Gimesia benthica: one gene and its partners. The main gene of each other region encodes a partner of the protein of the gene in region 3 in a complex. Links are inferred from orthologs where the notes say so. Each region holds a gene or a part of one and is shown on either strand. Other genes may lie near its edges. The genes, in order: F1728_RS12450, rny and pnp.

Region 1 (10,186 bases), 4.3 Mb from region 3 along the record:
GAGAGTCCCGCGGAACAGTCGCGTCTGGTGGGCGGCATCCTGTCCCTGGGGATTGTGCGGGATATAAGCTGTGATCAGCGGAATGATCCAGCTTCCGGCAATCATCAGGCAGACATAAACCAGCGGCACAATTGTGACTGGAATCAGAAGAAACGCCGCAACAATGATTGAGCCTACCAGAACACCTTCCACTATGATCCAGTTCAATCGGCCTCGTGGATGTCGCAATGCCCAGAGATAGATACGCGGCTGGAAAAGAAAGCCTTCGCACAGAGCGCCCACCAGGGACATCCGGGAAGCACCAGCTTCGATATCATCATCGTGAGGAAACCGCGCGTGATGATACAGATGCACCACCTGATAGGCGTGCCCGCTCCGCAACGAAATCGCTTCAATCAACATCAGGAACAGGTCGTTGGTTTTCCGCTTCAAACCCAGGTTCTGATGCACGAGATCATGTGAAACAGAGCCGTAGGTCAAAAAGCTCATGACCATCAGCGACAGGACAGCCAGGACCCAGTAACCCTGACAGGCGCAGATCCAATAAGCGGCGCAGGCCAGAAACGGAGACGAGAGTGCTCTCCTCCGCTGACAGCCTGTCAGCTGCAGCAGATCGGTCCCCAACTCTGAAATCCGGGGAATCGATTTAGAAATGACGCTCTGATTCATGACGCTTGCCAGCTGAAAGAGACAAAAATGCCACAGCAGCTATCTTAGCATAGATCGTAGTAAAAGAAATCAGAGAACAGGAGATTAACCCGTTTATTAACAGTCGTGAAAACAAAACGACTCTGCCCGGCTCTGTGATTTCCCACAGCCGGGCAGACACTCGTTGGACAATAGAATCAGCGGATGACGCTTACAGACTGGCCTTTTTGATCGGCTTGGCCTGCTTGAGCGTCGTCAGATATTCGACGATGTTAATCAGCTCTTCTTCCGTCAGTACCTTCTGCAGATCAGCCGGCATCAGCGAGACTTTCTGTTGAATCACTTCTTCGACGTCATCCATTTTAAAGGTACGGGCAATGGCTTCGGCATCCTTGATCGTGATGGCGTCGTCGGTTTTATTGACCAGCAGACCATTCACCACGTTACCCGAGACCAGAATCACCGTGTACGCTTCGAAGTTATGACTGATCCCGGCACTGGGGTACAGGATCGATTCAAACAACGCCTCGCGGCTCAGCTTCTTGCCGATCTCGGAGAGATCCGGGCCGACCTCTTTCCCCATGCCATTCACCACGTGGCACTTGGCACAGGTCCCCTTGGTGTTGAACATCACCCGACCATCGACTACATCCCCCTTCATGCCCGCCAGCACATTGATCGGTGGCAAAGGCTTGTTATTCCGGGTGGGAGGTGCGGGGAACAGCTTCGCAGCCCGTTCCTTGACGTCCTTCATGATCGTGGAAGACATGGCAGCAGCAGCCGTCTGTTCCAGCTGGGGATCCACTTTGCCCTTCTCAGCCAGATCCAGTAACGCGTGCGCTCCCGGACGGGATTTCGCAACCGCCCTCACGGCTTCGCGTCGATCGACCAGTGGTTCCTCTGGGTCCTGGATGATTGAGAGCAGAATCTTATTGGCACCATTATGGGCGGCATTTCCCAGCGCCCAGATCAGGTCCAGTTTCTGATTCTGTTCTTTTTCGTTATCCCGCTTGCTGTTCAGCGCTTTTTGAATCAGGGCATTCTGCTTCAGAGTCAGAGCCGCACGAATCGCATCGACGGCGGTCTGTGACTTGCCGGAATGGCTGCCCAGCTTTACCAGTTCGGGATAGTATTCCTTCGCTTTGAACTTTTCGACCAGCTTGATGAACTCGGGAGTCCCCCGGCTGCTGTCGATCACCTGGTTCAATGCCTGCTGATATTTTTTATCGCTGGTGACGACATTCGCTGACATCCGCGATAAAGCTTCCGCGATGATGTAGGTTTCCCGTTTTTGATTCCCGTCTTCCTTGAACAGAGACAGTTCGGCGACGGCTGCGTTCTTTTCTTTACCGGGGATGAAATCCAGAGCACGGAAGTAGCGCGGCAGCGCCGCCTGCTGCGTCTGGGGATCTTCAATGATTTTCACCAGGTACGGAATCGCCAGCGGAATTTTAGATCGCCAGAGCAGATCTCGACCGACCGGGGTATTCCAGTTGTCACCCGCCTGCTTGAGCCAGGCAGTCATGAACTTCTTTTCCTGCCCGTCCATGCCGATCCCGAGTGCTTCCAGATACCAGCGATCTTTACCATTGTACTGATCGACGAGCGTCGCCCAGAGTTCCGGTGCTGCGGGCGATTTACTGTGATGCAGGGCAATCGCACATTCGCGGCGTACCTGGGGTGAGTCATCGTGAGCCAGCTGTTTCACGAAGGGAATCACATCCAGCTTGTAACGACGTGCCACCCGCAATCCGGTGATGCGGATATCGGGATTCTTATCTTTGATCGCCAGAGAAACATAGTCTCCGGCTTTTCCATCAATACCAGCTAACAGCCAGAGGGCGCGAGCGCGGAACCTCTGGTTGTCAGACTGATAGAGTTCTTCCAGTTGTGGCTGTGCTTCTGCCTGCAGTTCGTGCAGCTTGTTCCAGGCAAGATAACGGGTCGCGACATTGGGACTCTTGATGCCGGCAATCGCGCCTTCGATAGTACTCAGATCCAGTTTTTGAAACTGATATTTTGCATCCGGAGGAGCAATGCGGAAGATTCGACCCCGTTCCTGGTCGCCAATCCGGTGTCCGCCGACGCCCGGATCGTACCAGTCTGCGACAAACAGAGAACCATCGGGGGCGATACACACATCGGAGGGACGAAACCATTTGTCCTTTTCACTGGTAATAATATTGGCGATCTCGGCTTCATAACCGGCGCCTTCTTTTTTCACCGGATACGCACGGACCACATTCGGACCGGCGTCAGAATGAATGATTTCATTCCGGTACTTCTCCGGCAGTAGAGCACCTTCATAGACACAGATCCCGGTCGGGGATCCCGCACCGGTCTGCAGCAGGTTGGGAACGACACCCGGATCGCGGAGATGCCAGTGACGTAGAGGAATTTCTTCGTGCATGCCGGTTCGCGGCGTTTTCCAGCGGGCCCCGGTCAGCTGATCGAGATAACCGTAGTTTCCGAATTCCATCACGTAGTTAATGCGGACACCACGGTTACCATCATCGTCATTGTCTGACTGCCAGAGGGTACCGAAGGAATCGACGGTCACTTCGTAGTTATTACGGAAGTTATGGGCGAGTACTTCGAAGTCGCTGCCGTCCAGGTTACAGCGAAAGACCATCCCACCCCAGTAAGGTTTTCCGTTATCCAGCACGGGGCGACCATCGCGTTCCAGAATCGGTTTGCCTGCCGCATCGAAGACCTGCTTCCCTGAGTTCCCGAAGTTCCAGTAGAGCCGACCATCCGGACCGAAGACCGACGCATGCGCCGAGTGATCATGTTCGCCCCCCGCCACTTTGAAGAGCAGCTCTTTTTTATCAGCCTTACCGTCGTTATCTTCGTCAGTAAACAGGAAAACATTCGGAGAGGCAGCCACGATGACCTTATTCCCCAGCACACAGATTCCCTGTGAACCGTTGATGTCATTTCCCTGGTAGAACACTTTCGACTCATCGGCTTTGCCGTCGCCATTCGTATCTTCGAGAATGACAATCCGGTCCCCGGCTTCGCGTGTGGGGATGTTTCGGATCCCGGCACGGTAATTGACGACTTCACAGATCCAGATGCGGCCCTGTGCATCGACGTCCATGCTGGAGGGACTGCTGATGCGGGGTTCGGAGGCAAACAGTGTCGCCTTCAGCCCCGGTGCCACGGTCAAATTGGGCACGGCCTGGTCGGCGTCGTGCTCCGACTGCGCGAACAGTGAGGAACCTGTCAGAGAGGTTGAGAAAAACAGAGCCGGAATAATGGCAAGCCAACGGTAGTTCATGGAGTCAGTTTCCTTATGTTATTTCAGTAGCTGTCTCAAATCGGTGTTCTGTTGCAGAAAAACTCGCCTATTGATTCCACTGAGCGAGCAGGGCTTTGATGCGTGCGGGGTTAAAGTTATCCGGCTGTGGATAATCCTGGTTGGCTTCCAGTTGCTCCAGGGTTACCGGAGCCGAAGCCACCCCATCGGCTGGCACATCCACCTGGGCAGACCAGGCGATGGCATTCAGCACCAGTTTGCGAAAATCATCGTTGCCCCAGTTCCAGTGAAAGTGACCGCCGGTAAAACCAAAACCGCGACCACCGTCCGGACGCTCATAGGCCCAGGCCATGTGCTGAGGCTGTCCGATGGTTTTCCGCACAGCCGGATTACCGCTGTGAGCCCCATCGGGACGTTTGAGTGTTTCTTTGGGAGGCACTGCGGTCAGGATCGGATCGACGTTTTTCATCTCCGGCTGAAACCGCATGTGGTAGTACCATTCATCGTTGATGGAAAATGGTTTGACGCCATTCGCGATCGGATGTGCGGGCAGACTTTTATAGTCGGCGGTCCAGTGCGGATTGACCGACCACCACTCTTCAAAATAACCGCCGATCCAGCGCAGGAAGGCGTCCCCGGATTTCCCCTTGGGAACTTCCACCCCATAGTGAATGTTAACCATCCCCACGCCCTGCTTTGCCAGTTCGTCGAGTTCGTCCAGGTGCTCGTTGTAAGGATGACGGCCACCCCCATCGCAGTAAATGACGATGGAATCAGCGTCATCCAGAATCGAAGCGTCTTTCGGCCAGCCTTCGGTGACCACGGTGGCTTCGATATTCAAACCACTGTTGTTCAATGCCTCAGCCAGCAGCATGCAGCCGGCACGATGTTCGTGTGCCCCGTAACCGTGACTTTTTTTACCGGCGATAAGGACGACTTTTTTTTTAGCGCCATCAGTGGATGACGTCTCCTTAGAGGCCGGCAGTTCTTTGAGTTGAATATCGCGGAACTGAACTTCCATCGGAGGACCGGCGTGCAACTGCAGTGCAATCAGCCCTTTGTCGCGTCGCATGTCGACATCGTTGTCGGTCACGTCGACCGTGGTAATGCCGTTGATCTTGTGAATGAAATGATTACCGCGGGCGATGATGTGATAGTCATTCCAGTCTTCTTTTTTGATGTGCTTCTGAATCTCATCAGTATCACCGACAGAACCGACCACCTTGGGTTTGTGATTCTTGCCGATCACAGTCTTCTCGCCCCGCAGCGCGAGAATGCCGCGAAACTTTTCGCCATAGAGAATTCCCGAATACTTATCGCCGGCTTCCATGTCGGCCTGGTAACCGCCGATCCGCCACTTGTCTGCACCTTTGACGGGGAAGCTGCGATACTGGATTCCTGAATTATGTCCGATGATTTTGTACTGCAGTTTCAGTTCAAAATCGCCAGGCTCGCCTCCACGCCAGATGATGAAGGTATTCCCCTGTGTCGGATTGTCCTTGGTGGTGATTCCCGTGATCGCCCCATCTTTAACAGACCAGAAACGGGGATCGCCGTCCCAGTTCTTCAAAGTCTTGCCATCAAAGATTGGTTGAAACCCTTTGTCCTCCGCCTGCAGCAACTGGGGCGTTGCCAGTATCAGACAAATCAGAGAGCAGAAAAGTGAGGTGTGAATACGAAACAAGCGCTGTGACGTCATTTGTCCCTCCGGGAAGATGATTCGAAGTCGTTATGTGCCGTGGATTGTGATGTTGGCAGGCGCAGCTGAAACAGCCGGTATGAATTTATCTTCCTATCTTAAACAGCCGGGGGGATGGGAAGCTAGCGTGAAAGACCGGAATAGCCAATAGATAAGATTGTTAAGTAATTCGCCCCTGATCAGTAGTGTGAGCGGCGGAATGCCCGACTCACGTTCTGTGCATAAAAAAAGGCGCTGTTGCCAGCGCCTTGACTCTTGTGACTTTGATCCTATTGATCGACTATTGCAGGAAGACTTCTGCTTCTTCGAGGAAGTTCTTCTCGAGTGCCCGCATCTCGCCCACAGCGTCAGCCAGAGCAACGGGAACGATGGAAGTACCCCGCAGAGCCACCATGTAACCGAAGTGATGCTTCAATGCGAGCCAGCCGGCGTGAACGCCGCAACGGGTTCCGAGTACGCGGTCTGCTGCACTGGGAGAACCACCACGCTGCAGGTGACCGAGGGTCACGTGACGGGTTTCGAAACCGGTCCGGTCTTCGATCATCTTGGCAACGGTTTCACCAATGCCGCCCAGCTTGACGTGACCGAAGTCGTCGACTTCACCATCCTGGGTGACCACGCCTTCTTCTTCGTTGAACTGTGCACCTTCGCTGACGATGATGATGCCGTACATCTTGCCGTTAGCGCGACGCTTTTTCAGAACTTCGACCATGCGATCCATTTCGATGGGCACTTCGGGAACCAGCGTGTAATCGGCGGCGGTTGCCAATCCGGAGAACAGCGCGATCCAGCCTGCATGACGGCCCATGGTTTCGACAACCATGATCCGGCGGTGCGATTCGGCTGTGGTCCGCAGACGGTCAACGGCTTCCATCACGATGTTGATGGAAGTGTCAAAACCGAAGGTCACATCGGTGGAGCTCAGGTCGTTGTCGATTGTCTTGGGACAGCCGATCACGGGCAGCTTGTAATCGTTCCACAGTTTGTTCGCGACACCGAGGGTGTCATCACCACCGATGGCGATCAGGCAGTCGAGGCCCAGACGCTCGAAGGTTTCGCGTACTTTAGGAACATCTTCTGCTTCGTTCTTGTAGGGGTTCGTACGGGAAGAACCGAGGATGGTTCCCCCTTTGAAAATGATGTCGTCAGTGTTTTCCGAATTCAGTTCGATGTAGTTGCCTTCGATGGCTCCCCGCCAGCCTTCCAGCAGGCCGTAGACTTCGCCACCAGCATTGCAGATCACGCGGACGGCACCGCGGATTACCGGGTTCAAACCAGGACAGTCACCACCACCAGTTAAAATACCAACTCTCATTATTCTTCCTGTTATCTGTTCGTAAAAGTAAGGCCTCCGGTCAGTGACTGAGGCTCAAAAATGTACCATACCACAACTAGAGATGAGCGAACTTCGGTCTGATCTCCAGATTCGTTCTGACATCAGGGGACTCTCTCTGCGGAACCACGAACGCAGTTTCCACGAGCCTGTCACAATACAGAACCATCCGTGATCATCAACTTCAACCGGCCGGCGATTACCAGGTACGTTCAATGAACGTGGTATCGACTTTACCTTCAATAAAGGCCGAATGATTGAAGATCTTCTTCGCCAGAGGAATTGTCGTTTTAATCCCTTCAATGACGAACTCATCCAGACATCGACGCATACACGCCAGTGACTCCTCGCGTGTCGGCCGATGCACGATCAGCTTGCCAATCAGGGAGTCATAATAAGGGCCGACGGTATAGCCCTCATAGATATGCGAATCAAACCGCACTCCGGGACCTGAGGGAACGCGCAGTTTGGTGATCTTACCCGGCGAACCCCGGAAATCATTGTCGGGGTCTTCGGCATTGATACGCAGTTCAATTGCGGAGCCATTGCAGGGAACGTTCTTCTGCTTCAGTTCCAGTTTTTCGCCTGCCGCAACACGGATCTGCTGCTTGATCAGGTCGAGCCCCGTCACCTCTTCGCTCACGGGATGTTCCACCTGAATACGGGCATTGACTTCGATGAAGTAGAACTGGTTATCCGGCCCTACCAAGAACTCGACCGTACCGGCATTGGTATAACCGGCTTCTTCGATCAGGCGGCAGGCCGCTTTACAGATTTCTTCGCGAACCGACTGAGGCAGGTTCGGAGCCGGGCTCTCTTCCACCAGCTTCTGGTGACGACGCTGCAGACTGCAGTCCCGCTCCCAGAGGTGGAGTACGGTGCCATGATTGTCCGCGAGGATCTGGACTTCCACGTGCCGTGGATTCTCGATGTATTTCTCAATGTAAACGCCGGAATTTTTGAATGCGGCTTCCGCTTCGGCAGCGGCTGCTTTCAGACCGGCTTTCAGCGAAATGTCATTCCGGGCGACTCGCATCCCTTTACCACCACCGCCGGCGGTAGCCTTGATCAGTACGGGATAACCGATCTCCTGGGCCACCCGCAGGGCTTCGGCTTCGTCGGTAACCAGACCTTCGGTACCCGGCGAAACAGGTACGTTGGCATTTTTGGCAATTTCACGTGCCGAGACTTTATCGCCCAGCTGTGCCATTGCTTCGTGGGGAGGTCCGATGAATTCGATGTTACAGCTCCGACAGACTTCCGCAAAATGCGCGTTTTCTGCCAGGAACCCGTAGCCGGGGTGAATCGCCTGCACGTTACCGATTTCAGCAGCACTGATAATCCGGTTGATCATCAGGTAACTGTCGGTCGCTGCAGCAGGTCCGATACAGTAGGCTTCGTCAGCCAGTGAGAGGTAGTGAGCACCACGATCTGCTTCACTGAAGACCGCGACTGTCTCAATGCCCATTTCACGACAGGCACGAATCACTCGCAGTGCGATTTCTCCTCGGTTGGCAACCAGTATTCTCTGAAACATATGTTTTGACTTGGTAAAAGGATCCTACATCTGACATTCCGATCGCGACCGGCGACCATGGTACGACAACGGGTCTCAGCCCTGGCTGATTCTGAACAGGGGCTGGCCGAATTCGACCGCTTCACCATCTTTGACCAGAACCTCGCTGATGGTACCATTGAGCTCGGCGGGAATCTGATTGAAGACCTTCATCGCCTCGACAATGCAGACAATCGTATCAGCGCTGACTTTGGATCCTACACTGACGAACGGTGGATCATCGGGACTGGGTGAGGAATAAAAGGTCCCCACGGTCGGGCTCTTGATGGCAGGCCCCGAATCAGCAGCAGGAGTTGCTTCCTGAGGTGCCGGCGCCGGAGCGGCAGGAGCCGCTGCAACGGGTTGCGGAACCGCTTGAGGAACAGCATGCGTTGCGGGAACCATGGAAATGGTTTCCTGGGGACCGCGACGCAGCTTCCAGGTTTCTTCGCCCCGCTTCAGATTGACTTCCGTCAATCCGTGCTTTTCCATCATTTCAAACAGTGTCTGAAGTTTTTCCAAATCGAAAGGCTCGCCTTTCGGCACCTCGTTCTTTGCCATTGACCTACCTTATTTCATATTCTCAAGCTGCACGTGCTTTGCCTGCTGTAATGAGGGCATTCAACGCTCACTGCTGCCAGTGGTGCGTTCCGGTTTCTTGAAGAATCAAATTGATGCCGGGAAAGGATCGCATTCACTGATTGCGCGCACTATCTACCCTGTCTGACTTGTGTTGGGAGAGATTCTAAGCCAAAACCCCCGAGAATACCAAGCGCAACCGGGAAGTTTCTGCAATAAAATCAGGCAGAGCCCCAACATCCATAACCCTTTTAAATAAGAGACTTACGTCAGTTTTTCTTACTTATTACGATCAGAGAACTTCTGACGCCACTCGAAAATGGAGCGCAGGCCTGCCTGCCCATGTACATTGTAATAGGCTTCTCGCGAAATTAAACCAGCGCCGACTCATAATCCTTGGGAACGCTGGTCAAGACCTCATGTCCGCTCCGGGTCACCAGCACATCATCTTCAATGCGGACGCCCCCCCAGCCCGGCAGATAGATGCCCGGTTCCACCGTAACAATCATCCCCGGCTTGAGTTCGGTCTCGACATTGCCCCCCAGTCGAGGGCCTTCGTGAATGTCCAGGCCAATACCGTGGCCCAGGCTGTGGGTAAACTGTTTGCCGAAGCCGGCCTTGTTGATGACTTTCCGTGCGACCTGGTCGACGTCTTTGCAGAGAGCCCCGGGCTTAATGGCTTTAATCGCGGCCAGCTGCGCCTGCAGTACCGTATTGTAGACCTTCTTCAGTTTCGAGGGAGCCCGATCACGGATGATCATCCGAGTCAGGTCGCTGCGATACCCTTTCTGGGTCATCGCCCCCCAGTCCACCAGCATAAACGGGGATTCGCCAATCAGCTTTTCCGTGGGGATCGCATGCGGCAGAGCTGATCGCTCTCCTACAGCCACGATCGGATCGAAGGCCGCCTGTCGCGCACCAAACCGCCGCATCGCGTGTTCCAGTTCGTGCGCTCCCTGCAGTTCGGTCATCTCATTGGTCAACAGTGCACGAAAGACTTCAAAGCCGCGCTGCGCCTGATCGACGGCTTCGCGGATCTCCTGGATCTCGGAGGCATCTTTGACCATCCGCAGTTCTTCCACCACATTCGATACCGGGTTCCACTGAATAGCC
Region 2 (10,255 bases), 6.0 Mb from region 3 along the record:
GACAAAGGAGTGATCCCCACCCAGTACACGGCTGGGGGACACCGTCGGATCGCCCTGCCAGATCTGATCGAATTTTTACGTTCCAGTAAGTACGACCTGGTACGTCCCGAAGTGCTGGGGCTCCCTGCCACGACTGGACAGACTAGTCGGGTCATTGACCGTGCTGAAGAGCAGCTGACCGAAGCGTTGTTAAAGGGTGAAGAAGATCTCTGCCGTAAGGTCGTGCTGGACCTTTACCTGGCGGAACACAGTATCAGCGCCATCTGCGATCTGGTAATCGCACGCTCCTTTATGACCATTGGTGATCGGTGGGAATGTGGAAACGCTGAGGTGTACCAGGAACGACGAGGTTGCGAGTTGGCCCTCCGCCTGCTGCATGAGTTACGGACACTGATTCCTAATCCCCCACTTGATGCTCCCGTGGCCTTCGGTGGTGCGGTGGAAGGGGATCTCTACAGCCTGGCGACCACTATGGTTGAACTGGTGCTTCGTGACATTAAGTGGAATGCGTCATCACTGGGAACCAACCTCCCCTTCTCCACTCTGGCCGCGGCAATTGAGCAACAGCGGCCGCGGATGTTCTGGCTAAGTGTGAGCTACATCCGTAACGAACAGGAATTCCTGCAGAACTACGCCGAACTCTACGATGAATTCGGTATGGATGTGGCCTTCGTCGTCGGCGGACGGGCTCTCAAAGAACCAATCCGGCAGCAGATGCAGTATGCCGCCTTCTGTGACAATATCCGCCACCTGGAATCATTTGCTCAAACACTGCTCAATGCCTCGGAAAAAGAGCCGAAGTAAGCACTCGCGTTTATTTCCGGTTCACATAGACATAGTAGGCACCACAGATTTCCCGCCCCTGCTCATCCAGTAGCCAGGTTGTGAGTTCCATTTGTCCGGGCTTCAAGGGAGTCTCAATCGTAATCGACTCCCCATCAGCATCCGGTTTGGCCGTCGCTTCGAAACTGCCAATCTTGAGACGGCCTTTCGCGACTGGCAGCGCCACTCCTTCGGCGAGCTGGCCATCGGTTACTTTGACAGCCGGCGTCCCCTCGTTCAGCTTCAACCCACTTTCGCGGGGCCAGCGGCGCAATTCGAATTCATAGTTGCCCGCCTCGGCAATCGACAACTGCCAGGTCCCGTTGCGGCGGATTCCACGACGCACCTGCCCCTGCTGATCGACAAAGACGTCCAGCCATTCACAGGCGGTGAGCATTGAAGGGTTCTCCGCCGCATGGCCAATAATCACGCGCTGCGGCTCGGCTACATGCGGTTGCAGTTCCTGCCACCATTGATCGAGGTGTGCCTGCATCCGGGCGACGACTTCCGGATGCTGCTCTGCCACGTTCTGTTTCTGCAGCGGATCGCTGGTGAGATCATACAGTTCCCGGTTCTCCAGCCAGCGCCAGCGTTTCCAGAGGACGGCGGCTCCTTCTTTTCGAGGCTTCGCGAGGAACATGTTTTTCTTATTGCCGACGATGGGCATGCGGCTGTAGTTGACGACCAGCATTCGGTCCGGCAGCGATTTGACTTCTCCCCGCAGACGCGGCGCCAGACTGATCCCGTCCAGTCGCTGCTCAGGCAGAGGGAGTTCACAAAGCTCGGCCAGGGTGGGGAGCAGATCCTGAACGTGGGCCAGATCATTCAGGTCACGTGCCGGGCCCAGGTTACCGTGTGGCCAGCGAATGAAACAGGGCACACGATGGCCTCCCTCCCAGAGCGTCACCTTTCTGCCACGCATGCCAGCGTTATAGTAATCAGGTCCCATCGTACTGCCGTTATCGGTGAGAAAAATGACGATCGTATCGTCGCGCAGTTTCGATTCGCTCAGAAACTGTTCCAGCTTGCCGATGTTTTCATCAATGTTAGCGCACATCGCGAGGTAACTGATGAGTGCTTTTTTACGCTGGGGTTTGAGATGTTGCACGACCTCGGGATGCTCCCGGAGTGCTGCTTCGACTGGTCGCCGATACTGATCGGGAACATACAGTGGTCCGTGGGGGGCATTCAAAGGCAGGTAGGCAAAAAACGGCTGGGACTCATCACGGGTACGGATCCAGTTCTGCATTTCACGAAAAAAGACATCCGTGCAATAACCGGTCTGCTTGACCCGGTGTCCGTTGTGCAGATAAGTATCATCAAAATAATCGTTGATCCAGTAGTCGGGCACCGCGCTGATGTGTGATGAGGGGAACCAGAGTGTCTCCTGAAAGCCACGATCCTGCGGACGATAGGGATAATTGTCTCCCAGATGCCATTTCCCGAACATGCCGGTGCGATAACCGGCCGCCTGAAACTGGTCGGCCATGGTCTGGAGTTCGGGTCTGAGCAGCGTCCGCCCGCTGCTGACATTCATGGCGGCATTGCGAAACGCGTCCTGCCCGGTCATCAGTTGCCCCCGGGTCGGGGTGCACATCGGGGCGACGTGAAAGTCGGTCAGACGGACACTCTCAGCGGCCAGCTGATCGAGGTGGGGAGTTTTGAGCAGGGGATTTCCGTGACAGGAAAGTTCACCGTAACCCTGGTCATCGCTCATAATCAGGATCACATTGGGTTGACCGGCAGCCAGAACCGGATTGAGCCCAGAAAACAGTAACAGAGTAATGAGCAGCAGTCGCATCGGATTTTCCCCGAAATTTCGCGTGAAGGTAAGAGTCCAACTGATAAAAAACGCTAGTTTTCAAGTGTTTCTGACAGGGGGAAAATAGTTTACATGAATTGCTATTCCTGAAACAGATTCCATTGTATAATGGTCACATAATCAGTTCAAATATGGTTTGTATTGCGGGTCCTGTTTCGCCTCCAGTCCCCAGCATTTCAGGAGAAATCAAGATGGCCCCCCACTACACCCCCGATGGCTACCACGCAGTCACTCCCTATCTGCTGGTAGAAGGGGCAGCGAGACTGATTGAATTTGTAACATTCGTCTTCGATGCGACAACTGAGTTAATCTCATACCACGATGACAAGATCGGCCATGCGACACTGAGAATCGGCGATTCCATGATTGAGCTGGCCGATGCCTGCGAGGAATGGGGGCCCACCTCCGCAGCTTTACACGTTTATGTACCGGATGTCGATTTCACCTATCAGAGAGCCCTGGAAGCCGGCGCCTTAAGCCAGCGGGGGCCGGCAGACCAGTTTTACGGTGAGCGGAGCGCCTCGGTGAAGGATCCTTTTGGAATCCAATGGCATATCGCAACCCAGACGGAAGTACTCTCCAAAGAACAGTTGCTCCGCAGGGCTGACGAATTCAAACAGCTGCAAAGCCAGCAGCAACACCAATAGAAAACTGACGCGATCAGTTTTCGTCTGACTCTGTCGGGATGTACTTGTTATACAGCTCCGCGTAGTCTTCGCGGACCGGGCTGAATACATCCAGGACTACCGCAGGCCCATCGACGGCAACCGCCTGATGCGGAGTGTTGGGGGAATAATGAACATCGCCCCTGCTTCGACAGTTCGCACTTCGTCCCCCATCGTCAGTTCCAGCCGGCCTTTGAGGAGCATTCCGCCCTGCTCGTGTGGATGATGGTGCATGGGCACAATGGCCCCTTCCTCCATTTCCAGGTAAGACAGCATCAGATTCTCCCCGAATGGGGTCCGCATTTTACAGCCAGGCAGGACTTCCAGGGGCTTGACGGAATCGATATCAATAAAGGGCATTATTTCGGAACTCCTTTGCATCAGAGTGGTTTCCGCCTCACGATGATGGCAGTCACTTCAAGTTAAAGAAATGATCTGAGAATTGATAGTCTGACGAACCTGCGAACCGAAACCGCTGTCAGAACTGAATGTACATTCCGCCCCCTGCTCTCTTCCCGAGGACCAGTTGATTCCATGTATGTCCCAGCCGCTTTTGCCGAAACCGACGTCAGCCGACTGCCCCCGTTCATCGAGCAACACAGCTTTGCCACACTGGTGAGCAATCAGGGAGAGGAGCCGTTTGCTTCCCACCTGCCTTTACTTTTGCAGCATGGGGTGGGACAGAATGGGTGCCTGCTGGGGCACTTTGCCCGAGCGAATCCGCAAGCGGAGACTCCAGACAATCAGAATGTGCTGGCTATCTTTCATGGTCCGCACGCTTACATCTCACCCACCTGGTATGCCTCACAAAATACAGTCCCCACCTGGAACTATCAGGCGGTGCATGTATACGGTCAGTATTCCCGGATCACTGATGACGCGGAGTTGAAAGCGATCATCGCAGAAACCGTGCGGTTTTATGAAGCCTCGCAGCCTGTGCCCTGGTCAATGCAGACTCCGGAAGCCGAGTTCACCGAGGGACTGCTCAAGGGAATCGTCGGCTTTCGGATTGAGATCGAACGCATCGAAGGGAAATTCAAACTGAGCCAGAACCATCCCGAAGAGCGGCGGAAGAAAGTGATCGATGCCTTAAAAAAACAGAGCAGCGACGACGCTCAGGCCATCGCTGCTCTGATGGAAGCAGATCTTCCCGCTTAGCGGGCGTATTCGACCGTGCGTGCCTCGCGCATCACGGTCACCCGGATTTCGCCCGGGTAGGTCAGGGTTTCTTCAATCGCCTTGGCGATGTCTTTGCACATCTTGGCTGCTTCGCGGTCGTTGACCTGATCGGAATCGACGATCACGCGAACTTCACGACCGGCCTGAATCGCATAGGTATGATCGACACCCGGGAAGCCGCAAACCAGCGTTTCCAGTTCTTCGAGGCGACGCACATATTTTTCCAGCGTATCGCGGCGGGCACCAGGACGCGAAGCAGAACAGGCGTCCGCTGCAGCAACCAGAACCGTGTAGATGTAATCGGGGCGGATGTCGTCGTGATGACCGGCGGCGGCATGCACGACTTCCTGACATTCGCCGTACCGCTTCAGCAATTGGGCACCGACAGCAGGGTGGCCCCCTTCCATTTCGTGGTCGGCTGCTTTACCGATGTCATGGAACAGACCACAGCGACGGGCAAGTGTCCCGTCCAGGCCGAGCTGTTCTGCCATGATGCCGGTCAGAGCGGAAACTTCGATTGAGTGCCGCAATACATTCTGACTGTAACTGGTGCGGAAATGCAGACGGCCCAGCAGGTCGATCAGCTTGGGATGCACCCCGGAAATATTGACTTCCTGACAGGCATTCTGCCCCATGGTCTGGATGTATTCTTCGAGTTCCTTCTGCGTCTCTTCGACGACTTCCTCGATGCGGGCCGGATGAATGCGCCCGTCGTTGACGAGTTTCTGCAGGGACATTTTACCGATCTGCCGACGCACGTTATCGAAGGCCGAGACGACAACCACTCCGGGTGTGTCGTCTACGATCACATCGACGCCGGTCGCTTTTTCGAAGGCGCGGATGTTACGACCTTCCCGACCGATGATCCGCCCTTTCATTTCTTCTTCGGGCAGTTCCACGGTGGAGACGGTGGTTTCAGCCACGTGTCCGGAGGCGAACCGTTGGACGGCCATGCCGATGGTTTCGCGGGCCAGCTTATCACAAGACTGCTTCAGTTCGTTCTGATACTTCAGGATCAGGGCACCGGTCTCACTCTTGAGATCGTTTTCCAGCCGGTCGAGCAGCATCTGGGATGCGGTTTCGCGATCCAGGCCACTGATTTTGAACAGCTCTTCCTGCTGCTTCTTCAGAGCCCGCTCCAGTTCCTGTTCGCGGGCTTCGACCGCTTTGGTGCGGGAGGCCAGCTTGGACTGGGTGGCCTGAATCATGGATTCCTTTTTGAGGAAATCGGCCTGCTGATCTTCGAGCGCGTTCTCACGCTTGCTGAGCTTTTTCTCAACGGACCAGAGCTCTTCGCGCTGCTTGTTGACTTCTTCTTCCAGAGATTCGCGGCGTTTGAGCAGCTCTTCTTTGGCTTCCAGCTTCTGGCTTTTGAGCAGGTTTTCGGCATCGAGTTCGGCCTGTTTCAGGATCTGCTGATAAGACTGATAGGCAGATCCACGGCGAATCCGGTCAATGAAATAACCGATGAAGGCCCCGACAATGAGCGCCAGAGTAGCTCCAATAGCGACTTCTGTTAACATATTCCAGGTGCTTCCTATGCGCCTTTGGTGAAAAGTCCCTTTCCTGCAGAATGCTATTTGGCGTTAACATACAACAGAGACAATACCGTACAAATCCTCAATCTCCAGTCCTGGAGATCAGGCCGGAAGTGTACGATGCAGGTTGTCAGGAATTTCTCAGAATGACAGGAGCGTCCGGGAGTTTCTGATCGATCTAAAGATGTCTGAATAAAGATATGAAATTCAAATAACAGCTTTAACTCAGCAGTAGTCTGGAACTTGGTGAATTTGAACAACAAACAGATGGCCCGTGCAGGTGCCTGCTAACGCCGTCGAAAGTATCTCCGGTCTGTGCGCACCGGGACGGGTACCTTCGACCGTAATTCGATCCCCAGATAAGACAGAATTTGACGCACCCACTCCTGCTGCCCCGTCAGTTGAGTCTGAACATGTGCAGGGGAAGAGCTTTCTTCCGTCCAGGAAGAGGATTTCCGTGAACGAATCAGCGTCGGCAATCGTTTCGCCACTTTTGTGAACAGAACATAAATTGCAAGGATTGTCTCATTGAGAATGCCAAACATTGTTGATTCTCCAATTCAACTGTACCTGATACTACTTTAGAAACTCGTACTGCACAGAGATTGTTTTGACACAGCAGCTGAAGCTCAGTTTCCGTGTCGTAAACAGTTCTGTGACAATGCTCCCGATCAAGCCAGGAAATGCCGAAAGGAAACTTAAAAATAAAATACAATGAAACTATTATGAAAAGCTCACTCCAGAACATCCAGAAAAAAACGGGAAACATCAGCCGATTCCCAAAGTTCGTTCCTTTTGGAATCGAAGAGATGAATCTGTCTGTAACTCGAATGACAGAGGAAACTTCTCGCAAATTTCCCAATTCATGGTAACAAGAGATTTCCGGATGCGATAGTATATTGCGAGAAATATTGGTTCAATTTCCCATCTCGCTCTCATGCGTCAGATCTGCCTGCGTGTCTCCCGTCAGTGAAAGAAACGATTGCCCTTATGAATGAGTTTGTCTCAGCAGTGAATCGCGGCTGGCGCGCCTGCGAGCAGCGGATTGCAGCCGAGCAAACGCATATACCAGACAAGAGTCCACCTGCAACACAAGCCGAGAGAACCCTGGTTGCGGTCTCAGGTGGTGCAGACAGCGTCGCGTTGCTGCGCGCCCTGATGGAACTGGTCTCAGCGACAGAGCACGACTGCCGCCCCGGTTCTCTGGTCGTAGCCCACCTGAATCACGGCCTGCGGGGCGCAGATTCCGACGCGGACGCAGACTGGCTGACCGAGACCTGCCGGGCATTGAATCTGCCTCTCGTATTGGAAAAACAGGAACTGGCACCGCAACAGACGGGACCCTCGACGGGCCTGGAAGAACTGAGTCGGTCCGCCCGCTATGAATTTCTGATCCGGACTGCGAACGCAGAACACTGCACGCGGATTGCGGTCGCGCACACGCGCGACGATCAGGCGGAAACCGTGTTGCATCACATCATCCGCGGCACTGGAATCTCCGGCCTGAAAGGCATCCCCCGTGTTCGTTTACTGGCGGAAAACCTCTATCTCGTACGTCCCTTGCTGGATCTCGGTCGTGAAGACGTCGTGCGATATCTGCAGGAGTGCGGCCAGGAATTTCGCACCGATGCGTCGAACACAGATCTGCGTTTTACCCGTAATCGCATTCGTCATCAGTTACTCCCCTACCTGAAAACAGAGTTCAATCCCGCTGTCGTGCAGGCCTTACAACGGCTCTCGCAACAGGCGGAAGAAGTCACTGAAGTGATTTCGGCAGATGTGACACAGATTCTAAATCGTGCGACCCTCGATCGGAACCGGGAGACCTGGCGGCTGGACTGTGATCAACTGTTCGATACTCCCGATTATCTGGTCAAACAGTGCTTTCTCAAGATCTGGCAGGAGATGCACTGGTCGCGGAAGCGGATGGGCTTCGATCACTGGCAGCGACTGCTCGAACTGACGCGGGAGGGCCAGAAAATTCACCTGCCCGACCAGATTGAAGCGGAACGGCGGGAACGCCTGCTGATTTTACGCAGGCTGCCTGACCGCACGGAGACTTAAGATTCAGGAATCTGACAAACATTCGCATTCCTGCATACGTCAGGAATCTGACAAACATTCGCATTCCTGCATACGTATTGTGGAAATCTCAATCGGGGTTGGTTAGAATCTGGCGTTGCTGATCAACCTGCAACCAGCGTCCGCTCGAAACATTGCCTTTCCGGCAGCCGGTTGTGCTAAGTCGTCGTCGTGTGCTCAAGACCTTTCGAAGTATCCATTCCTGATCAGCATCTTCCAGTTTCGCTTTGAAACGTTTGATACTTGAACCACACCTTGCACTTAATATTCTCGCCCTCAATCAAACAAAGAAGTCGCAACCATGAACAATAACAAACCGCTGTTTATTGCGAGTTTTATGACTCTCATCGCCGCCGGCGTCGGATTCGCCATCCGCGGCGGGATCCTCGCAGACTGGGGTGCCCAGTACGGATTCACCAAGTTCGACCTGGGAACGATTACCGGAGGCGGCCTCGTCGGTTTCGGTGTCGTGATTCTGCTGGCCAGTCTGATCACCGACAATGTCGGCTACAAACCGATCCTGCTGCTGGCATTCATTCTGCATGTGCTGTCAGCCCTGGTCACCTTTGCTGCGACACCCATCTTCAACAGCATGGGTAAAGATGCGACCTACTGGTGTCTCTACATCGGGATGTTCATGTTTGCAGTGGCGAACGGCTTGTGTGAAGCGGTCATCAATCCGCTGGTTGCGACACTTTATCCTCGACAGAAAACGCACTACCTCAACATTCTGCACGCCGGCTGGCCGGGCGGGCTGATTATCGGCGGGATCATCGCTACGATCTACACGAGCATCAAAGGCAATGTTGCCGGAATGCGATGGGAAATTCCAATGGCGGTCTTTCTCGTGCCGACCCTGATCTACGGTTTCATCGTGATCAAGCAGAAGTTTCCGCAATCGGAAGCCAAGTCGGCTGGTGTCAGCTTTGGCCAGATGTTGATGACGTTTGCCAGCCCGCTGTTGTTGTTCCTGCTCCTGCTGCATGCCTGTGTCGGTTATGTAGAACTGGGTACGGACAGCTGGATTGCCAACATCACAGAGTCCATCGTTACGGGACAGGGACTGTATCTGTTCATCTACGCTTCAGCGATCATGTTCGTCCTGCGTTTCTTCGCCGGTCCGATTGTAGAAAAAATCAATCCGCTGGGTCTGCTCTTCATGAGTGCCTGCTTCGGTTCCATCGGTCTGTACATGATCGGTTCTTCACAGGGAGTCGTCTGGGTCTGGATCGCCGTGACTGTTTACGGCCTGGGTAAAACCTTCCTCTGGCCGACCATGCTGGGTGTGGTTGGCGAACTGTTCCCCAAAGGGGGCGCGATCACCATGGGCGCCATGGGAGGCATCGGTATGCTCTCAGCCGGTCTGTTGGGTGGCCCCGGCATCGGTTACAACCAGGATTACTATGCGACTGAAAAGCTCGAGGAAATTGCTCCTCAAACTTACGAACGCTATTCCGTTGCGGAAGCGAACGGCTTCCTGTTTCTCCCCAAGATTAAAGGTCTCGATGGTTCGAAGGTCAGTGTCTTGAACAATGATGGCCAGGATCTGGAGAAAAAAGTAGAACAGCTTGATAAAGAGGGAAAATCGGATGCATACATTTCCAACCTCAATACCTGGTGGCAGGGAGCGGAAGCGTTTGCCCCTGAAGATATCGGCCCGGTAGAAGAAGCCGGCATCTACGGAGGTCGGATGGCACTGAAGTGCACGGCCCTGGTTCCGCTGGTCATGGCCATTGGTTACCTGATTCTGGTGATCTACTTCTACATGAAGGGTGGCTACAAGGCAGAAGTTCTGCACGGCGAAGAACCGGACGGCGAACACTACACCGGTGGTGTTGAAGGTCCCGTTGAGTAAGGCTTGCCCGGTGTCTGTTGAAGTTCACGAACGACCACTCATTAGGGGTGGTCGTTCTTTTTTTGGGTACCAGAAAGTTTCTCTCGGCAGGAACGTCGGAGTGGTACCAGACTTCATGCTTAGCCAGTGCTGTCAAGTGATCGCCAAAAAAACATTCAACAGTGCCGATGGGTTGACATTTTGACTGATAGCTGGATAACAGAACTATAAATACGCGTATTCCCCGCCTTGAAATCTAATACATCGTCTTACCGATTCTTCTTTCAAATAGCAGGTACGTCCCCATGCAAGA
Region 3 (10,334 bases):
TTCCACGGCGAATTCTTCGTCCACCGATCCGACCACCGTCTGATCGTCTTCGGTGACGACACGGTACGAGGCAATTTCCGGAATCGCACCGCCGTTCATGGTGGAGACGAGCCGCGCATTCTTACGACTGCGGACCCGCTTCTGTACCTGATCGTGGTGCAAGTAGACGCGACTGCGGCCGGCTGTGCTGCTGATGCCTTCACTCAGAAACTGAATCGTGCTGTCGAAGTCGTTCCGCTTCAGATTGCGATAGGAATACGAACGTGTAACTGCCGCAAACAGCTCCTCGATGTTCCATTCCTGGCTGGAGACTTCCGCCACGATCTGCTGGGCCAGAATATCGATCGGGGCTTCCGGCATACGGACCGTATCCAGGATTCCCTGCTTGATCGACCGAACCAGGGCCATGCTTTCCATTAATTCATCGCGGGAGAGCGCGAAGATCCGTCCTTTGGGCACCAGTCCCAGCGAGTGCCCCGAGCGACCGATCCGCTGCAGGAAGGTCGCGATGCCCCGTGGCGAACCAATCTGTACCACCAGGTCGATGTAGCCGACGTCGATCCCCAGCTCCAGTGAAGCGGTGGCGATGACCGCCTTCAGTTCCCCCGTTTTCAGCTTCTGTTCGGTACGATGCCGGATTTTGGCGGACAACGAGCCGTGATGGCTGCCGACGACTTCTTCTCCCAGTCGCTCGGTCAGCTGATGGGTAATCCGTTCGGCCAGACGCCGTGTGTTGACAAAGATCAGCGTGCTGTGATGAGATTCAATCAACGCGACGATCTGGTCCAGCACTTCCGCCCATTGTTCGTGAGTGCAGATCGCACTCAGTTCCGAAGGGGGGACCTGGATCGCCACATCCAGTGTGCGGGAGTGGCCGATATTCACAATCCGGCAGGTCTGCTCGGGGTGAGCACTCTCCTGTGCCGGGGGAGCAGAACTCGTGATCTCAATCTCGGGACGGTTTCCTACCAGATATTGCGCCACCCGTTCCAGTGGCTTCTGCGTCGCTGACAGCCCAATCCGCTGCAACGGATGCTCGACCAGTGTTTCGAGTCGTTCGAGGGTCAACGACCAGTGCGATCCCCGCTTGTCGCGGAGCAGGGCATGGATTTCGTCGACGATTACAGTTTCGACGGTTTTCAAAGTCTCCCGGCTTTTAGTGCCGGTCAGCATCAGGTACAGCGATTCAGGAGTCGTCACCAGAATATGGGGCGGACGCCGGACTAGCGCAGACCGCTGTGAGGAAGGGGTGTCGCCGGTGCGCAGTCCGATGCGAATCGGCGTGAACAGGTAGCCTTCTTCTTCGAGCAGTGCGGAAATTTCTTCCAGCGGCTCGGTCAGGTTGCGATGCATGTCATTGGAGAGCGCCCGTAACGGGGAGACGTAAACGACCACGGTCTCATCATCCAGGTCGCCTTCCAGTGAGCGTTTCACGATGCGATCGATCACTGAAAGAAACGCCGTCAATGTCTTGCCACTCCCGGTGGGGGCGGAAATCAGTGTGTGCTCACCCCGGTTGATGCAGGGCCAGCCCTGCTGCTGCGGTTCGGTAGGGCCCGCAAAGCGTTTGCGAAACCACTTTTCGATGATGGGGTGATAGCCGTAGAATGACATGGTTGCCCTTTAGGGTGCTGATACGATTCGTCCCTGTATTGTAAGGAGTGGCCGCTGAAAATTTAACCTGTTTTCTCCGAAATTCTTACGGTTTCACAGGTCAGGATTGTTGAGACACGCGCGTCTCTCAACAGTGAACGTAATCGAGGCTTTTACGATGAACATGAAGTGTCTCCCATCTGTCTATAGAGAAACGCCACGATTTGTGAAGATTCATTCTGTTCGGGCTGGAATGAAAAGCAGGGCCTTATTTCGAATGTGAAAATCATCTATAATTTTTGTGCAGGAAATGATCCCTGTGGGATAAAATACCGTTAAATGAGTACACCCCCTCTTCCGAAACTCATTATAGTAGTAGAGCCGGGGCGCTGTCCCATCTTGAGGCCGACAACTGAGAACGCGATTTTGTTTTCAGCCTTTGCAGTTCAGACCTGATTGAAAGTCACATCATGAAACACGTCAACCAGATGTTCCTGGCCTTGATTCTGGGACTTTTAGTGCTTAACGGAAATTCTGCGCTCCAGGCTGATCCTGCCAAACAGGCTCCCAAATCCGATAAACCAGCGGATCCACCTGCGAAGAAAGCAGAGCCCGACGGGCCTCCATCGATACCCGCGCAGTTCATGTCAATCGAAAGTCCCGTGGGTGAGGTCACCTACGGACGCGTGACCAATGCCGCCCTGGCACTGCAGAACGAAGCTGCTCAAGCCGGAGAGACCGGCTATCTGGTGCTTAAAATCACACCCGGTTCGAGCCCCTTTCACCAGGTGCAGGGACTGGCGAAATTTCTGGCCTCGTCTAAATTATCCAGCTTGAAAACAATTGCCTGGATCCCGGAGACGGTCATAGGTAATAACGTGGTTCTGGCACTTGCCTGTGATGAAATCGTGATGCACCCCGATGCAGAACTGGGCGACATCGGATACGGTAAAGCACTGGATCGGGACGAACAGCAGTTTGTGCTCTCGATCGTGGAAAAACGTCACAATCCCAAGCTGAGCCGGGCACTGGCTCTGGGCATGATGGATCCGCAGCAGGCCGTCCTGAAAGTGAAAATCCAGCAGGGCGAAGGTAAGAATAAGCAGGTCGAATCGCGGGTGGTCACTCCCGAGGAACTGAAGCGATTGCGGGACAATCAGGCCGTGATCACCGATGTGGAAACCATCAAAGAAGTCGGTTCGCTGGGCGTTTTTTCGGGCAGCAAAGCCCGGGCCGTCGATGTGCTGGTCCAGCAACTGGCCCATTCCCGGGGAGATCTTTCCGAATTCTACGGCATTCCGCGGGAAAAGCTGCGCGACGATCCGACGGTGGGAGAAGCGCCAAAAGTAATGTTGATCAAGGTCGACGGGATGATTTCACCTATTCTGGAAACGTTCATCGAACGGCAGATCAATCGGGCTGTCAACTCCGGGGCCAATATGCTGGTGTTTGAAATCGATTCTGGCGGTGGATACCTGCTTTCCGGGATGAATCTGGCAAACCGCATTGCCGATCTCGAATCCAGTAAGGTTCGTACTGTCGCCTATATCCCCGATCGTGCCATGAGCAGTGCCGCGATTATTGCCCTGGGCTGTGATGAGATTTTTCTCAAACCCAACGGGCAGATTGGCGATGCGGGGGTCATGCATGAGAATAAAAATGGGCAGTTCGAATTCGTACCGGAAAAAATTCTGAGCCCGATTCGAGTGACGATTCGGGATCTCGCAGAAAAGAAAGGCCGGCCGCCGGCGGTTTGTGAAGCGATGATGGATAAAGACCTGGAAGTCTTTGAAGTCACCAACAGCAAAACCGGTCAGCTCTGGTTCATGTCCGATACCGAAATTCATGAATCGAACGGGGAATGGATCAAAGGCCCGATGATTCCCGAGTCGAAAAAGGGCAACCTGTTGACCGTCAACGGCGTTCGGGCTCACGAACTCAAACTCGCAGAGCCTCCCGTACGTGAAATGGATGAACTCAAGCAGCGCCTGGGAATCGCCGCTGGTGTCAACTTGAAAGCGGTCGGGCGCACCTGGGTCGACACCCTCGTTTTTTACCTTAACACGGGAGCGGTGACCTTTCTGCTATTCTTTATGGGAGCCCTGTTCATCTACCTCGAACTCTACACGCTGACTGGGATGTTCGGAATTATGTCAGCCGTCTGTTTCGGCTTGTTTTTCTGGAGCAAATTCCTGGGAGGGACTGCTGGATACCTCGAGATCGTCCTGTTCGTGATCGGCATGATCTGCATTCTGATGGAGATCTTCGTCATTCCCGGTTTCGGGATCTTCGGCGTTTCCGGAGGGTTGCTGATCGTCTCTTCGATCATTTTAGCCAGCCAGACCTTCGGGGATTTCAATACACTGCGTCCCGGTTCTGATTTCACCAACATGACCAACACCGTCGGCACCATGAGTGCCTCCCTGGTGACGGTTATTGTGCTGGCGTTGATTCTGAATCGGTTTCTGCCCGAGTCACGGCTGATGAGTTCGATTATTCTCGCACCGCCGGGCGACAATCAGCGTCCAGGCGGTCACGAGATCCGCCTGGACCCCGAACTGCTCGGCAACTTTGACAGTGTCCAGCGCCACGGACTGGAGTTAAAAGTGGGCATGCAGGGGGTGACCACATCCGTTTTACGACCCGCAGGACGGGTCGAAATTGATGGAGTCTGGATCGATGTGATCAGCGAAGGCCCCTATATCCAGGTCGGGATACCGGTCGAAATTGCCCAGATTCAAGGGAATGAAATTGTGGTGCGTGAAGTAAGTTCCGATGAGGAAACCGCTTAGGGTGATGCGGACTCTTGTGTGGGGCAGTGGGCTTATGTGTATGCTTTTCCGGTTGTCAGGGTATGCTGACGGTTTAAATTGATTCAGAAACGTTTTTATAAACCGTCTAGCGTATCCATTGAATAATCTATTCAAATTGCTACATTAAGTACCTTAAATACCCTGAAAGCTAGCGTAATAGCTTTGTTTTCTCTCGCCATTACCCGTCTCAGAAAGTCCAGACAAGGATCGTAGTGGCTGTCTTTGCATGGGGAAGTCCCCGATCTTCTCTGTTTGTCAAGTTGTTAGTTGTAAAGGTTTAAGTGAAAGAATGTCAGTCACTCAGGAACGAAGAGCAGAATTGATTCAAGAGTATCAGTCGAAACAAGGGGATACCGGATCTGCTGAAGTGCAGATTGCTGTGCTTACCGAACGGATTGTAAATTTAACCGAGCACCTCCGGTCCAACGTGAAAGATCACGCGAGTCGTCGTGGCCTGCTGCAGATGGTCAGCCGCCGCCGTGGTCTGCTGGATTATTTGCACAAAAAGAATGCAGAAAGCTATAGGGAAATTCTCGATCGGCTGAATATCCGAAAGTAATTTCGGTTGTTCGCTGATCTTTGTCGGTTTGTCGGAAAAGAATTAGGAAATTATTGTGAAAGTAGTTGTTGAATGTGAGGTTGGCGGACAGAAACTTAGTCTTACAACTGGTCAGTTAGCGAAGCAGGCCGCAGGGTCTGTTCTTATTCAGTATGGTGAAACTGTCGTCTTTGTCGCAACGGCGACGGGCCCTGCAAGAGAGGGAACTGACTTTTTCCCTCTGACAGTTGATTATCGGGAACGGGCTGCTGCTGCAGGCAAGTTCCCCGGTGGATTTTTGAAACGGGAAGGACGTCCTACCACCAAGGAAATCCTGACGGCACGCTTGACCGATCGTCCGATTCGTCCCCTGTTTCCCAAAGAATTTAAAGATGAACTGCAGGTCATGTCTAACGTCATGTCCTGCGATGGATTTAACGATCCTGACGTGCTGTCAATCAACGCGGCCAGTGCGGCACTGTGCCTCTCTCCGGTTCCCTTCCAGGGACCAATCGCCGCCGTTCGCCTGGGACGCATCAATGGCGAACTGATTACCTTGCCGACTCGGGAACAGATCGCTGAAAGCGACCTGGATCTGATCGTTGCCGGCTCAAGCAAATCGGTTCTGATGATCGAAGGTTTCGGAAGCCAGATTCCTGAAGACGAGATGTCTGCAGCAATCATGCACGCTCATTCCGAGCTGAAGAAGATCATTGATCTGCAACTGGAACTGCGTGAAAAGGCCGGTGTTGAGCCCTTCGAATACGAAGCACCTCCGGAAAATCCCTTCATCGCGAAACTGGATGATCCCATCTACCAGAAACTGGCCGCTGCCATGCAGAGCACGGTCAAAGCAGAACGTCGTGAAGGCACCAAAGTCATTCACAACGAACTGGTAGAAAAGTTCTTCCCCGAAGAAGCAAAAGAAACCGCAGACGGCGCAACTCGCGCTCAGTTCGAAGAAGCCTTCCATGATCTGGAACAACGGGCCGTTCGCGAACTGGCAATGAGCGGTCGTCGTCTTGACGGTCGTACTCCCGATCAGCTGCGGGATGTCGCCTGTGAGACATCGACACTCCCTCGCGTGCATGGTTCTGCCGTCTTCACTCGTGGCGAAACTCAGTCCATGGCAACCGTTACCCTGGGTACATCGCGTGACCAGCAGCGGGTTGATGGTCTGTTTGAAGAAGAACTGCAGCGGTTCATGCTGCACTACTACTTCCCTTCGTTCTCCGTGGGTGAATGTCGCCCGATTCGTGGACCAGGACGTCGTGAAATTGGTCACGGCTGTCTGGCAGAACGTTCCGTTGCACCAGTACTGCCCAGCGAAGAAGACTTCCCTTACACCATCCGCGTGATCTCCGATATTCTGGAATCCAACGGTAGTAGCTCGATGGCCTCTGTCTGTTCGGCGACTCTCTCGCTGATGGACGCTGGTGTCCCGCTGCGTCAGCCTGTTGCCGGGATCTCAATCGGCCTGGTGACTCAGGGAGACGACTTCAAAGTTCTGACCGACATCATCGGCGATGAAGACCACTTCTGCGATATGGACTTCAAAGTCGCCGGTACCCAGAAAGGGATTACCGGGATTCAGCTCGACCTGAAAAATGATGGTATTGGTGAAGATATTATCAAAGCAACTCTGGAAGCCGCCAAAAAGGCCCGTCTGGAACTGCTGCGAACCATGCTTACCGCCATTCGTCGTCCTCGGGCAGAAATCTCTGCCTACGCACCACGTCTGCACCAGACCAAGATCAATCCTGAAAAGATTGGTCTGCTCATCGGTCCGGGTGGTAAGACAATCCGTGCGATCCAGGAAGACACTGGTGCGACCATCGACATTCAGGACGACGGAACCGTTACCATCTCTGGTGGCAATGTAGAAATCGTTGAGAAAGCTCTGGCTCACATCGAAGCTTTGACCGAAGAGATTCGCGTCGGACGGATTTACGATGGTGTGGTCAGTTCGATCAAAGAATTCGGTGCATTCATTGAGATTGCTCCTGGTAAAGATGGTCTCTGCCACATCAGCGAACTGTCGGATGGGTTCGTGAAATCGGTCAGTGACATCTGTAAAATGGGCGACCGTCTGCAGGTGAAGGTCATCGCCGTTGATGATCAGAACCGCGTCAAACTCTCCCGCAAAGCCGTTCTGGCTGAACAGGCTGCTGCGGAAGGAAATGGCGACGCTGTTGCAGCGGAAGAAGAGTAAGGGCCATCGATCACCTGAATTGACCGGGGTTCAAAGCAAACTCACACCAGCGAGTGTTGAACTGCTGAAAACCCCGTCATTCCAGGTCTGACAGACAATGGCTCAGTCACTCTTTTGATCTGAGATAAATATAAAACGATGAAGGAGCTCGATTTGAGATGACTTCATCGTTTTATTTTTGAAACAGCAGTTTCTGATACAAGAGTGGAACAGCAGACCATCGTGCTCCACTATTTTGTCCGTCCGGTTGGGAAGTAACCATGCAGAGACCATCCGCAGTCAACGAGAGTCCGCTGAGTGTTGCAGAACGGGAAAAGCTGGAAGCCCAGTATTCCGAAATCGCAACGCTGGCCGGCGGCCTGGCGCATGAAATCAAAAACCCGCTCTCCACGATGAGCATGAACCTTGAACTGCTCACTGAAGATCTGGAGACTCTGGATGTTCCCTCCCGTCATCGCATGCTGAAAAAAGTCGAAAGCGTGCAGCGGGAATGTAAACACCTGCAGGAGATCCTGGATGCCTTCCTGCAGTTCGCCCGGGTAGGCAAGCTGGCACTGACTACCGCCAACCTGAATTCCCTGGTAAGCGACTTCATCGACTTCTTCCGCCCTCAGGCCAATGAAGCCGGCATCGAAATCAGCCCGCACTTCGACGCGGACCTGCCTGCGGTCCAGATTGATCCCGCTTTGTTTCGGCAGGTGTTGATGAACCTGGCGCTGAACGTGGTTCAGGCAATGCCCGATGGCGGTCTGATCGAATTACAGACTTCGCATCGGGATGGCACCGTCTACCTCGATATCATCGATAACGGTAAAGGCATCGATGAAAAGGTTAAGTCGCGGATGTTCGACGCCTTCTTTTCCACGAAAGCGGGAGGCAGTGGCCTGGGACTGCCCACGGTCAAAAAGATCGTCGATGCCCATCACGGCACGATTGAATGTGACAGTGAACCCGGTCGCGGGACGCGGTTTACCATTTCCTTCCCCGTTTGCTGAAGAATGATTCCCTGCACAATTTCATTACATTTTCGACTTGAATAAGATGTGTTCTGTCCGTCCGGCTGTGCTCTTTCCTGCAGGAAAACATGGCTACGGCGGTCAGACCCTGATAACAATATTATACGTTCGTAACTGATAGAAGGCAGAAAGTCTGCTCGATGAGCGCGAAAGACGCCCCGGAAACTGATCTTGAATCAATCGTGATTCGTGTCCTGATCATTGATGACGATGAAGCACATGCCCAGGCGGTGGCAGAAAGCCTGGAGCGGGTTGGCTGTGAGTGTAAAATCGCCACCTCAGGGGAGCAGGGCGCCAAGCTGATTGAACGCGAAACGGCAGACATCGTGATCACCGATCTGCGCATGGATGGCGTCGATGGTCTCTCAATCCTCCGCACTGCCAAGGAAGAACTTCCCGACGCCGAAGTCATCGTGTTGACCGGGCACGGTTCGATCAACTCTGCTGTGACTGCGATGCAGCTCGGGGCCTACACCTATCTCACCAAGCCGCTGGACATCAGCGAACTCCGCAACGCGGTCGAAAAGGCGTCCACACGCGTCCGTCTCATGCGACGCAATGCAGAACTGCATCGCCGACTGGACGAAAAATTCGGCTTCGAAGGCGTGATCGGCAACACGCCCCAGATGCATAAGATTGTCGAAAAGCTGAAGAATGTCGCTTCCACGAACAGCACCGTGCTGATTGAAGGCGAGAGCGGAACCGGGAAAGAACTCGTTGCCCGGGCCATTCATCAGAACAGCGAGCGTAAGAGCAAGCCTTTCGTTCCCCTCAACATCTCGGCATTGCCGGACAGTATTCTGGAGAGTGAACTCTTCGGGCACGAACAGGGGGCCTTTACCGGTGCCGTCGGTAAGCGGATTGGAAAGTTCGAGCATGCCAACGGGGGAACCCTCTTTCTGGATGAAGTCGGCGAAATGCCGATGCAGACCCAGATCAAACTGCTGCGTGTTCTCGAAGACCGTAAGATCGCCCGCCTGGGAACCAATGAAGAGATCAGTCTCAACGTTCGTCTGGTGGCTGCAACGAATGCGGATCTGCTCGAAATGGTGAAGAAGGGAACCTTCCGACAGGATCTGTACTATCGGCTGTCAGTGGTAAAAATCGAACTGCCCCCACTGCGGGAGCGGCGGGGGGACATACCGCTGCTGACCGATCATTTCCTGAAAGAGCTTTCCGCCCAGTACGACAAGCCTTACGAGGGTGTTTCGCGGGCCGCCCGTCGCGCGCTGATGTCATACGACTGGCCTGGCAATATCCGTCAATTGCGCAATGCCGCCGAGCGAATGCTGGTGCTGGACACCGATGGCATTTTGGATCTGGACGACCTGCCTGAAGAGATCGTACCTGTCGCGGGACCGGATGGAGACAGCAGCTATACCTCGGATCGTTCCGGTGCCGATTTTCTCATTGGCCGTCCTTTCTCTGAGGTAGAACGCTACTACATTGAGCGGGCCCTCGATCTGGCGGATGGCAAGCGGGAAGAAGCAGCCAAGATGCTGGGCATCGGTGAGCGGACCCTCTACCGGAAGCTCAAAGAGTACCAAAAGCAGAAAGAGGAGCAGGGGGGCGTCTGACCCTCGCTGCCAGCCTCTCCAACAGCTCCATTTCGCTCTCGATTTGACGCAGTGAACAGAGCTTGTTGCTGTCTTCTCATTCTAAAGTCCCTCAATTCTTCTCCATCTGTCTTTCGAGTGCCTTCTTGGGGTCTTGTTCTGTAAGTCCTTAATTAGTAATGGTATCGGTGTGATAGATGTTCGCGTGAACTGCAGCAGGTAAACCTTTTTCTGCCCAGGTACGCCGGGAAAATGAATAATTTCCTGCGACATCTTGACAAATATTGACGATCCGTCAAAATAAGGACGCTATGAGTACACGAGAACGCAAACAACGTGAAATTCAGGAACGCGAGGCCAAAATCCTCGAATGCGCCCGTCCCATGTTCATTGAGGGGGGCTATAACGGTCTGAATATGGACCGCCTGACCAGCATGCTCGAGTACTCCAAGGGGACGATCTACAATCACTTCTCCTGCAAAGAAGAGATCATTATCACCCTCGCGATCCAGACGCTGGAAAAGCGACTGGCGATGTTTGAAAAGGCGTCCCTCTTCCAGGGGACCTCGCGCGAGCGTATTGCCGCCATCGGAACCGCTGCTGAAC

The links.
Region 1: pnp (region 3) and F1728_RS12450 share a complex: the UniProt entries of both Bacillus subtilis proteins name them as parts of the possible RNA degradosome complex. The link is inferred for Gimesia benthica from one-to-one orthologs.
Region 2: pnp (region 3) and rny share a complex: the UniProt entries of both Bacillus subtilis proteins name them as parts of the possible RNA degradosome complex. The link is inferred for Gimesia benthica from one-to-one orthologs.

Annotation. Positions count from the first base shown.
Region 1 is NZ_CP043930.1:3,283,612-3,293,797, forward strand. Bases 4,905-7,680 are described here. They hold F1728_RS12450 (6-phosphofructokinase), read right to left. Parts: upstream 6,922-7,680; coding sequence 5,887-6,921; downstream 4,905-5,886. Other genes in these bases: F1728_RS12445 (DUF1080 domain-containing protein), read right to left, coding at 4,905-5,606; accC (acetyl-CoA carboxylase biotin carboxylase subunit), read right to left, coding at 7,139-7,680. Outside these bases: F1728_RS12435 (fatty acid desaturase family protein), read right to left, coding at 1-669; F1728_RS12440 (PVC-type heme-binding CxxCH protein), read right to left, coding at 860-3,928; more of F1728_RS12445, read right to left, coding at 3,996-4,904; more of accC, read right to left, coding at 7,681-8,476; accB (acetyl-CoA carboxylase biotin carboxyl carrier protein), read right to left, coding at 8,552-9,055; F1728_RS12465 (M24 family metallopeptidase), read right to left, coding at 9,445-10,186. UniProt on the Bacillus subtilis protein: Catalyzes the phosphorylation of D-fructose 6-phosphate to fructose 1,6-bisphosphate by ATP, the first committing step of glycolysis.
Region 2 is NZ_CP043930.1:1,597,639-1,607,893, forward strand. Bases 3,738-6,582 are described here. They hold rny (ribonuclease Y), read right to left. Parts: upstream 6,012-6,582; coding sequence 4,464-6,011; downstream 3,738-4,463. Other genes in these bases: F1728_RS06105 (FMN-binding negative transcriptional regulator), read left to right, coding at 3,844-4,467. Also shown: F1728_RS06085 (MerR family transcriptional regulator), read left to right, coding at 1-804; F1728_RS06090 (arylsulfatase), read right to left, coding at 815-2,623; F1728_RS06095 (VOC family protein), read left to right, coding at 2,836-3,291; F1728_RS06100 (cupin domain-containing protein), read right to left, coding at 3,388-3,669; tRNA lysidine(34) synthetase TilS, read left to right, coding at 7,017-8,090; F1728_RS06120 (MFS transporter), read left to right, coding at 8,410-9,963; F1728_RS06125 (threonine synthase), read left to right, coding at 10,248-10,255. UniProt on the Bacillus subtilis protein: Endoribonuclease that initiates mRNA decay. Initiates the decay of all SAM-dependent riboswitches, such as yitJ riboswitch. Involved in processing of the gapA operon mRNA, it cleaves between cggR and gapA.
Region 3 is NZ_CP043930.1:7,579,201-7,589,534, forward strand. Bases 4,665-7,588 are described here. They hold pnp (polyribonucleotide nucleotidyltransferase), read left to right. Parts: upstream 4,665-5,020; coding sequence 5,021-7,156; downstream 7,157-7,588. Other genes in these bases: rpsO (30S ribosomal protein S15), read left to right, coding at 4,696-4,965; F1728_RS29630 (sensor histidine kinase), read left to right, coding at 7,417-7,588. Also shown: F1728_RS29610 (DEAD/DEAH box helicase), read right to left, coding at 1-1,614; F1728_RS29615 (NfeD family protein), read left to right, coding at 2,064-4,385; more of F1728_RS29630, read left to right, coding at 7,589-8,151; F1728_RS29635 (sigma-54-dependent transcriptional regulator), read left to right, coding at 8,313-9,749; F1728_RS29640 (TetR/AcrR family transcriptional regulator), read left to right, coding at 10,040-10,334. UniProt on the Bacillus subtilis protein: Involved in mRNA degradation. Catalyzes the phosphorolysis of single-stranded polyribonucleotides processively in the 3'- to 5'-direction. Necessary for competence development in Bacillus subtilis.